DNA from 3 places in the Paenibacillus sp. Mc5Re-14 genome. Region 2 is predicted to be linked to each of the others. Evidence: riboswitches for the same ligand, from Rfam matches in the RefSeq annotation. Region 2 holds a riboswitch; each other region holds the start of a gene.
What was found. Region 2 has a riboswitch for glycine ahead of gcvT (glycine cleavage system aminomethyltransferase GcvT). Riboswitches for the same ligand answer to the same signal wherever they lie in the genome.
Positions count from the first base shown of each region.

Region 1: linked by a shared signal. The riboswitch ahead of sdaAB (L-serine ammonia-lyase, iron-sulfur-dependent subunit beta) and the one ahead of gcvT (glycine cleavage system aminomethyltransferase GcvT) in region 2 are both predicted to bind glycine.
Region 3: linked by a shared signal. The riboswitch ahead of BN1546_RS17265 (alanine/glycine:cation symporter family protein) and the one ahead of gcvT (glycine cleavage system aminomethyltransferase GcvT) in region 2 are both predicted to bind glycine.

Region 1 covers NZ_CVPD01000001.1:2,063,145-2,066,426, reverse strand. The annotation lists gene sdaAA (L-serine ammonia-lyase, iron-sulfur-dependent, subunit alpha) at 1-811, opposite strand, end outside; gene sdaAB (L-serine ammonia-lyase, iron-sulfur-dependent subunit beta) at 801-1,490, opposite strand; glycine riboswitch at 1,702-1,816, opposite strand; gene BN1546_RS09385 (DUF6359 domain-containing protein) at 2,031-3,282, shown strand, end outside.
Region 2 covers NZ_CVPD01000001.1:4,020,066-4,023,347, forward strand. The annotation lists gene gcvPA (aminomethyl-transferring glycine dehydrogenase subunit GcvPA) at 1-880, opposite strand, end outside; gene gcvT (glycine cleavage system aminomethyltransferase GcvT) at 1,004-2,104, opposite strand; glycine riboswitch at 2,281-2,472, opposite strand; gene gcvH (glycine cleavage system protein GcvH) at 2,774-3,172, shown strand.
Region 3 covers NZ_CVPD01000001.1:3,795,196-3,798,477, reverse strand. The annotation lists gene BN1546_RS17270 (iron-containing alcohol dehydrogenase) at 1-328, shown strand, start outside; gene BN1546_RS17265 (alanine/glycine:cation symporter family protein) at 386-1,804, opposite strand; glycine riboswitch at 1,951-2,046, opposite strand; gene BN1546_RS17260 (glycoside hydrolase family 1 protein) at 2,310-3,282, opposite strand, start outside.

The DNA.
Region 1 (3,282 bases), 2.0 Mb from region 2:
CGGTCTCGCGGTGCTTTGACGGCATTGCGCTGCCGACTTCAAGCATCACGTCAATGACTTCGTCAGACGGAATGGCGCTGCGCACACCCGCCAAAGCCATATCCGCTGCGGCTAGCGCAGTCACGGCTCCCAGCCCGTTGCGCACGATACACGGAATCTCGACGAGTCCGGCGACGGGGTCGCATATCAGACCGAGCGTGTTCTTGAGCGCTAGGCCTACGGCGTGAACGGCCTGCTCAGGTGTGCCACCGCGTAGCTCGACCATAGCGCCAGCGGCCATCCCGATGGCTGAACCAATTTCAGCCTGACAGCCTCCCTCCGCGCCGGAAATGAAGGAATTGTTGGCGATGACGTAGCCAATGGCTCCGGCTGCGAACAAGCCGTGCACCATATGCTCATCATCCCAGCCGAACCGCTCCTGCGCACTAATGAACACACCGGGGATGACTCCGCATGAACCTGCAGTGGGCGTGGCGACAATGCGCCCCATGGACGCATTAACCTCCGACACGGAGAGCGCATAAGCCATGGCGAGCGCGGAGGCATCGCCGGAGCAGGTTTCCCCAGTCCGCAGATATTCGGCTAAGCGCTTGCCGTCGCCGCCCGTTAATCCACTGCGGGATACGGTGTCTTGCGTCTGACCGCGATGAACAGCCTCTTTCATGACTTCATAATAATCAGACATTTGGCGGAAGATTTCTTCTTCCGTTGAATTCGTCTCTTGTACCTGCTCTTGAATCATCAGGCGGCCAATCGTGGTGGATTCCTCAGCGCATATAGCGCTGATTTCATGCAGATGGCTAAATCGCATCAGATTCAGCTCCTTTTTTCAAATTAATCATTTTAATTTCGTACATATGTGGTAAGGATCGTAGGTTTGCGATTAATTCAGCCGTAGGAGGACTGTCCGTTTCGATGGCGGTAAGTGCTTCTCCATCCCGACCTTTGCGATCCACGTGCATATAGGCAATGTTAATGTCAGCAGCGCCGAGCGCTGAAGTCACTGCACCTAATGTACCGGGCTTATCCGAGTGAAGAAGCACCAACGTAGACAGCTCTCCGGTCAGGTTGACTCGGAATTCGTTGAGCTGCTGGACATGGATGCTGCCACCGCCGATGGAGGAACCCAGCAGTGTACGCTGATCCTCACCCTTCCACAGCTCAAAACGGACGGTGTTCGGATGGGGGGCGGGTAGTCCGCTTACGGCAAATTCTACGGCCATACCGGCCTGCTCCGCCCATTGCTCGGCATCTGGAATTCGGTGGTCGTCTGTATCGTAATTGAGCAGTCCTGCGATGAGCGCCAGGTCTGTACCGTGTCCTTTGTATGTGTCGGCGAAGGAGCCGTACAGTGTCATGCGGGCACGGTCAGGCTGCGTCCCGAGCCAGTGACGGGCAACGCGTGCAAGCCGCACCGCGCCTGCAGTGTGTGAACTGGAAGGTCCGGTCATGGCCGGACCGATAATGGAAAATACATCTTTGAAACGCATGGTGTGGCCCCCTGTATGTTCTAGTACCATAGTATATGGTATTTCCGCGTTTTTGCGCGGCTATGACGGTTCCTAATGCTGACGTACAATGTGAGCGCAAAAAAGGACAGGATAAGGAAGTTTCCCTTATCTCTGTCCTCGTTACCTGAGAGTTTCGTGCGGTGTCCTTACCGCCTTACCCCTTGGGTGGCTTGCGCTCTCTCCAGAGTTGCGTCAGATGACGATACATGGACCTGAGAGATTATCCGCCAGCCGGGTGTTGGCGTCTTGCTCCTTCGGTGCCGCCAGCGTGTAAGCCCCTGGACAGACTCTCCCGTCATCTTCATTCGCGTATACCGTTCTACATATCTTTCTTAGCGTAATGTATGCTGTGCTCGGTGTCAATCGCAGGGTTCAATTTTTACATAAACAAGTGAGTTTCCGATAAATAAGAATAAAATTTACATAATTATGGATGAAATCAGGAAGGAATTAGAAGATTGATAGCTAATCTGATAGAGGACAATTACATTTATGGAATTATAGGAGGGATATTGACGTATGGTAAAAGGCTTGCGGTTCACAGGTTCACGTTTGAAAGGGGTGCTGCATCTGGCAGCGATCGTATCGCTGCTGATCGGGATCTTCGTTCCATTCGGTCAGGTCAAAGCGGAGGGAGCACTGACAGTAGCCGAGGCACTCCAGCGCCAAGGCAGTGGAGGCACAGTGACGGTGGAAGGTTACATCGTCGGACATGCTACCGGATCGAAAACGGCTAATTTTTCTTCTCCGTTTGCGAATGATTTTAACGTACTGATTGCCGACCAGGCCAATGAACGAAGCACGTCTAATCTATTGGATGTACAGCTGACATCAGCGTACAGAGGGCAATTTGGGCTAACAGGCCATCCTGAGCTGATTGGCAGCAAAATCCGTGTGACGGGTACACTTGGCGCCTACAATAATTTTGGTGGAGTGAAAAGTCCAAGCACTGTTGAACTGGTGAACGGAAGCGAGCCGGGGGAACCAGGTGAACCTGGCGAACCTGAACCTGGAAATCCGGGTCAACCCGGTACTACACTGCCGGATGGCAAAGGCAAAAAGGTGCTGTTCGATAATACGCACGCACAGACGGCTGGGGCAGCAGATTGGGTTATTGAAGGCGCCTTCTCCGACTTTGCCAATGGATTGCGTAATGTAGGTTTTACAGTGGACCAACTGAACCGTCCCATTCCTTTTACTTATGGAGAACAGGCCATAACCTATGATAAGCTGCGCCAATATGATGTGTTCATCATCGGTGAGGCGAATGTTGCCTTTAAGGCATCCGAGCAGGCTGCCCTGCTGCAATATGTGAATAACGGGGGAAGTGTCTTCTTCATCTCCGACCACTATAATGCGGACCGTAACAAAAACCGTTGGGATTCCTCTGAGGTTATGAATGGCTACCGTCGTGGAGCCTATACTAATCCGGCCAAAGGGATGACTACAGAAGAAGCAGCATCACCGGCGATGCAGGGGTTAACTAGCTCCGATTGGCTGGCAACCAACTTTGGTGTTCGTTTCCGTTATAATGCGCTTGGCGACGTGAATGCTACGGACATTGTAACCGCAGATCAATCCTTTGGCATTACCAAGGGTGTACGCTCGATTGCCATGCATGCGGGATCTACGCTGGCTATTATTGATCCTACCAAAGCCAAAGGAATTGCCTATATCCCTACAGGTACGAAAAAATGGGGTAATGCTGTAGACCAAGGTGTCTATAACGGTGGAGGCCGTGCGGAAGGGCCTTATGCTGCGATCTCCAAGG
Region 2 (3,282 bases):
CAGGGATACGGCGCATATGCGCCTGGGAAACGGCAAAGTAACCGCAGGTCGGACCACCGAGGGAGGATGAGATCCCAAGTGGCTGCGCGTCTCCTACAACAATATCCGCGCCTTGCTTACCAGGGGTCTCTAGCAAGCCTAGTGCCAGTGGATTGGCACTAACAACCATAAGCCCTTGATGCGCATGGATGAGGTCAGCCATCGGCTTCAGATTTTCCACGGCTCCGAAAAAGTTGGGATTTTGGATCAAAACAGCCGCCGTCTGTTCCGATACGGCCGTTGCTAGCGCATCGACATCCGTTACGCCATCCGAACAGCCGATTTCCACAATGTCCAGGTCCAATCCGCGTGCATAGGCTGCCAATACCTGACGTGCCTCTGGATGGACAGACCTTGATACGATAAGCTGTTTACGACGCGTGGCGGAAGCGGCCAATGAGCCCGCTTCCGCCAGAGCTGTAGCCCCATCGTACATGCTGGCATTAGCTACCGCCATACCTGTCAATTCGCAAATATACGACTGGAATTCAAAAATGGCTTGCAGCTCGCCCTGGCTTACTTCCGGCTGATAGGGGGTGTAGGCTGTGTAAAATTCGGAACGTGAGGTGATGTGTTGGATAACGGATGGAATATGATGATCATAAATACCTGCACCAAGAAAGCTGGCATGTGTATCTGTATTGGCGTTTCGTCCGGCCAGCTCGGCCATGTGGCGAGTTAAGGCTCTTTCGTCGAGCCGAGAGGAAAGAGGAAGTTCCCCTTGGTATCGAATAGCCTCTGGAATGTCACTGAATAAATCATCAATGGATGATACGCCCACCACACGCAGCATTTCGGTTTGGTCTTGTTCGGTCATGGGGAGATAGCGATGCTGCTTCATAGGTTCTGGCTCCTTTCGAAAAGCAAAATTTAGATAGTAAATTAGTTAATACATAGTCTTAATTGGAAAATCCAGAATTTTATATCTGACATGATCGCTTTTTTAGAATGAAGAGGATTAAGATCAGCGTAGCCGTTTATAAAAGGGGGCTGGGACCACTTCCGCACGCAGGCGTTTACCACGAATTTCGACCTCCAGCGGTGTCGATAGGGTGCTAAAACGACTGTCCACCAGGGCCAGCCCCAGATTACGCTTCAAGGTGGGCGATTGAGTACCCGTTGTGACCTCACCGATGCGTTGACCTTCAGCGAACACCGGATAATGAGCGCGCGGGATACCGCGGTCAATCATTTCCAGCCCGATCAACTTGCGAGGAATTCCTTGTTCTTTTTGACGTTGCAGTGCTTCCCTGCCGATAAAATCTCCTTTGTTCAACTTGACGAAGAAACCTAAACCAGCCTCAAGCGGTGAAATTGTGGCAGATAACTCCTGTCCGTACAACGGGAGCCGTGCCTCGAAGCGCAGCGTATCGCGAGCACCAAGTCCAGCGGGAATCAGTCCATACGATTCACCGCAACGAAGCAAACCATCCCACACGGCGGGTGCTTCCTCAGCAGGGATATAAAATTCAAAACCGTCTTCGCCGGTATATCCAGTTCGCGAGACAAGTGCTTTTGCTCCGAACAATTGCACGTTCTCATGGAATCGGAAAGATGCCAGATTCGTAATATCTGTATCTGTCACGGCTGCGGTAATACGTGCTGCTTCCGGTCCTTGTAATGCCAGCAATGCTATCGCATCAGACACATTCTCCAGATGAACCGATGCTGGTACGTGGCGTATGAGCCAATCCCAATCTTTGTCGATGTTGGAGGCATTCACAACGAGCATGTAGCGCTCTGGTCCTTTGCAATATACAAGCAAGTCATCCACTACGCCTCCATCGGGGTAACACAGGAGTGAATATTGTGCTTGGCTCGGTTCCAACTGGCTGACATCATTCGTAGTTACCTGTTGCAAAAAAGCCTCAGCTTCTTTGCCTTCAACCAAGAACTCGCCCATATGCGATACATCGAATAAACCTGCACGTTGTCGGACGGCCTCATGCTCCTTTTGAATGCCGCTAAACTGAACGGGGAGTTCCCACCCGCCAAAGTCAATACAACGAACCCCGGGCTGCGTCCCGTAGGACGAATATAGTGGTGTTCTTCGCAAATTAGACATTTTTTCACTCCTATCCAGTGTAATCGGCTAAACAAAAAAGACAGGCTAAAAGAAACGTATAGACGGCAGTCCATACTCTTCTTTCAGCTCTGTCCTTGATACCAGAAAGTTACCCCGGTGTGAACCAGGTTTCCCCTTGGGTGATCCGCTCTTTTCACGGATGCTCTCCAGAGATGCGTCCGGCAGAGGTCCTTTTGCCTGAGAGATTCACCTGCAATGCAAGTTTACTCCTTCGGCGCTACCTTTTGGATCAACGGTATGTTACCCGGTTTTGCAGATAACAACTTGATCCGATTCGCGTGCCCAACTGTCTCACAAACGACAACAGCGATGCGAATATTTTTGGTAGTCTCTCCCTCCGCGTTCATCCGCGTTTGCAGTTGTCGAGGTATTTTCAAAAGCAATTACTATAACCCATTAATACGCAAATCCATTCAAAATGTCAATAAAAATGTCATATAAAACAATATGAAAAACATTTATTATATAAATAAGGATATGTAAGCGTTTGTTACAAGTTATCATTTTTTTATGGACTGCGCTATATGAGTTGGTATGAAGTATTTTTGTTAGTATTATTGACATGGATGTTCTTGTTGTCATAATCTTAACCTGTCTAATACAGGTGATCAAAAGCATTTTATTCATGTGGAAGTGAGGCGAAGCAGGATGAGTGAAGTGAAACAGCAACTTTGGTATACAGACGAACATGAGTGGGTTCAGCGCACAGTGGATGGGACGTTGCGGATCGGCATTACAGACTTTGCACAGCATCAATTGGGTGATATTGTTTTTGTGGAATTACCTGGGGCGGGAACAACGATTGGACAGGGGGCGGAGATTGGTACAATTGAATCGGTGAAGACCGTATCCGATCTTTTTGCTCCGGTGACGGGAACCGTTTTGAAAGTAAATGAAGCTCTGGAAAGTACACCTGAGCTGGTGAATGAATCACCCTATGAAGAGGGTTGGATGATCGAAGTAGAGATGAGCAATGATGTCGAGGAAGCTCTGGGCAAGTTGCTGTCTGCGGAGCAGTACGAGCAGTTGATTTCGGATGAGCAATAATGAGCAATACAGCATGAAATAATAGCGCTTTATTCTGATTTTTTATATGGATATTGAATTAAATAAGAGCATCGTTAGTCCGCTCAGTTTTTGTATAAAATAGTCGCTAT
Region 3 (3,282 bases), 220 kb from region 2:
TGGCGGTCTAGCGATTCTGTTTCCCAACTGGATGAGACATACAGTGGATCAGGATGCTGCACGCATGAAGCGGCTGATGCTCAGTATGTTCGACTTGGACACTGTAGGTAAAACTGACAGAGAAATTGCCTTGGAAGGTATTGACCGTCTAAGTGCGTTCTGGACAAGTCTTGGTGCCCCTTCTACCCTGGCCGATTACAACATTAATGATGAAGAATTGGAAAACATCGCAAGCATTGCGGCCCGTGAAATGGAGTACGGAGGTTTCGGTAATTATCAAAAGCTGAAACAGGAAGATATTTTAGCTATTTTGCGTGCATCGTTATAACAATTAAAAGGGAGTGTCCTCAAGCCTGTGATGGCTGAGAGCACTCCCTTTTATTATTTATGAATTGATCGTTTGTCCTTTTTCTTCTACTTGGATAGCCGCCCCTACATTGGCACCTGCAAGAATGCCCTTTTTCTTATTAGGATACAAAGAGTTCATATAAGTGCGAGTTTCGGCAACGACAATTCCCGACAAGCCGAGCAATGCAATCAGGTTCGGAAAAGCCATCATTGCGTTAAAAATATCTGCCAGCAGCCAGATGGCATCGAGCTTGATGAACGCGCCTCCGGCAACCAGTATGATGAACAGATAACGGTATGGTTTAATCCACTTGACCCCAAGCAAATATTCAACACAGCGTTCCCCGTAGTAGTTCCAGCCAAGTATCGTTGTGAACGCAAATAAAATAAGGCTAATCGTCACGAGCTCTGCTCCAGCCGGAAAGGCACTGGAAAACGCATGTTGAGTCATCAGACCTCCATCATCATTTCCACTCCATATTCCCGTAACCAGCAATGTAAATCCTGTCAAATTACAAATAATCATCGTATCGATAAAAACGCCCGTCATGGATATTAGTCCTTGTTCTGCGGGCCATTTCGTCTTAGCTGCTGCTGCTGCGATTGGCGCACTTCCCAAACCAGCTTCATTTGCAAAGATCCCTCTGGCAACTCCGCTTCGCATCGCCAGCATAATCGTGGCTCCGGCAAATCCACCCGTCGCAGATGTTGTCGAGAAAGCCCCTTGTAATACTAGTGCGATCGCATGAGGAAGCTCTCCTGCAAACTTAATGAGTACGATTAAACAAACCACGATATAGAGCCCCGACATGAATGGAACAATCTTTGTGGATACCTTGGCGATACTTTTGAGTCCTCCAATCGTAACAACAGCCGTCAACACGGAAATAATGATTGCTGTAACTACTGTTGGCACGCCAAAACTACTTTCCGTAGAAGAAACGATAGCCTTTACTTGCGGAAAAGTACCGATTCCAAATAGTGCTACAAGAATACCAGAAAAGGCAAACAACATCGCCAGCGGCTTGAAACGGCGGCCAAGCCCGTTTTCAATATAATACATCGGTCCACCCGAAAATTGTCCGTTCCGGTCTTTAACACGGTATTTAACGGATAATAACCCTTCCGCATATTTGGTTGCCATCCCGAAAAAAGCTGCAACCAGCATCCAGAATAATGAACCGGGCCCACCCAGTTTGATCGCTGTTGCGACACCGACGATACTTCCCGTACCTACAGTAGCTGCGAGTGCCGTACTCAATGCTCCAAAGCTACTGACATCCCCGCTGCCTTCGTCCGGCGCTTTACCAATTAGCTTGAGCGCTAAGGGCAATCGAATAATCTGAAGCATCTTCAGACGAATCGTTAGCCACAACCCAGTGCCCATGACGAGAATTAGAAGCGGCGCTCCCCACATCCAACTGTCAATTGTTTCTAATAAATGTACCAAATTCATTTCAACCCGCTCCTCCAGCATATTAAAAAACAAAAAAGAGTCAAATCCGTTGATTCGACTCCTGGAGAGGTTAAAGGCACGAAAAATAAACCAATTTGTACAGGATTTTATCTCTAAAAAGCCTAGAGTATTCCCTGTCACAGGTTATTCGCGTCTCTGTCCTTTTGCCTGAGAGTTTAAGCAGATGATAATCTGCGGTGCACCTTCGGCGCCCAATTAAGGGTCTCTCCAGAGTTCTGTCCGTTTACGGTCCCTGCTTGTTGCTGTAAATCAGCTTAAGCACCTGAGAGTTTTGCCCCTTCGGTCGGAACTTTCGTTCCATCTCCCGCAAACATCAACCAGACATATGAAATTTTTATTTATTATACAGAAAACTTTCAGCGTATTACAAGTGAAAAATTTGTGAAGCCCTCTGACGAATCAATAGGGTGTCTATACAAAAAGCGGGTACAGCAGATTGCATCCTAAGGATTTTCTCTGCTGTACCCGCCAAAACGATATAGAATTACAATTCTTCACCATTGGTTGCTATCACATTTTTATACCAGTTAAATGAGTCCTTTTTGGAGCGTTGGAGCGTTCCGTTACCGTCATCATCCAGATCAACGTAAATAAATCCGTAGCGCTTGGACATTTCGGAAGTAGACATGCTCACAAGGTCGATAGGACCCCAGCTGGTGTAACCAATCAGATCAACACCGTCAGCAATGGCTTCCTTCATTTGGGCAATATGCTGACGCAAGTAATCAATGCGATACGTGTCATGCACAGAGCCGTCCTCTTCTACCTTATCGTACGCACCCAGGCCATTTTCCACGATGAACAGCGGCTTTTGGTAACGGTCATAAAACGTATTTAGTGTAACACGCAGGCCGATCGGATCAATCTGCCATCCCCAATCGGAGGACTGCAAATACGGATTTTTCACACCGCCAATCAGGTTCCCTGCTGCCTTTTCTCCTTCTGGACCTGCCGATACGGTCAAGGTCATGTAGTAGCTAAATGAGATAAAATCAACCGTATTATTTTTCAAAATTTCAGCATCGCCGGGTTCTGTCTGGATCACAATATTATTTTCTTCAAAATAGCGGTTCATATAGTTGGGATACTCCCCACGAGCATGCACATCCGTAAAGAACAGATTCATTTGATTTTCATGCTGTGCTTTCAGAATATCCTCTGGGTTACACGTATGTGGGTAGCTTTCAATGCGAGCCAGCATACAGCCGATCTGAGCACCCGGAATGATCTCATGTCCCCGTTTGGTCGCCAGTGCACTTGCTACAAATTGATGGTGCAATGCTTGATATATCGCTTGTTGCTTGTTTTCTACACGGTCAATAACCACACCGCCGCCAGTAAACGGACTCATAGTCATGACATTGATTTCGTTAAAGGTCAGCCAGTATTTTACTTTATCCTTATAGCGTGTAAATACCGTTTCGGCATATTTTACGTAATGATCTACGACTTCGCGT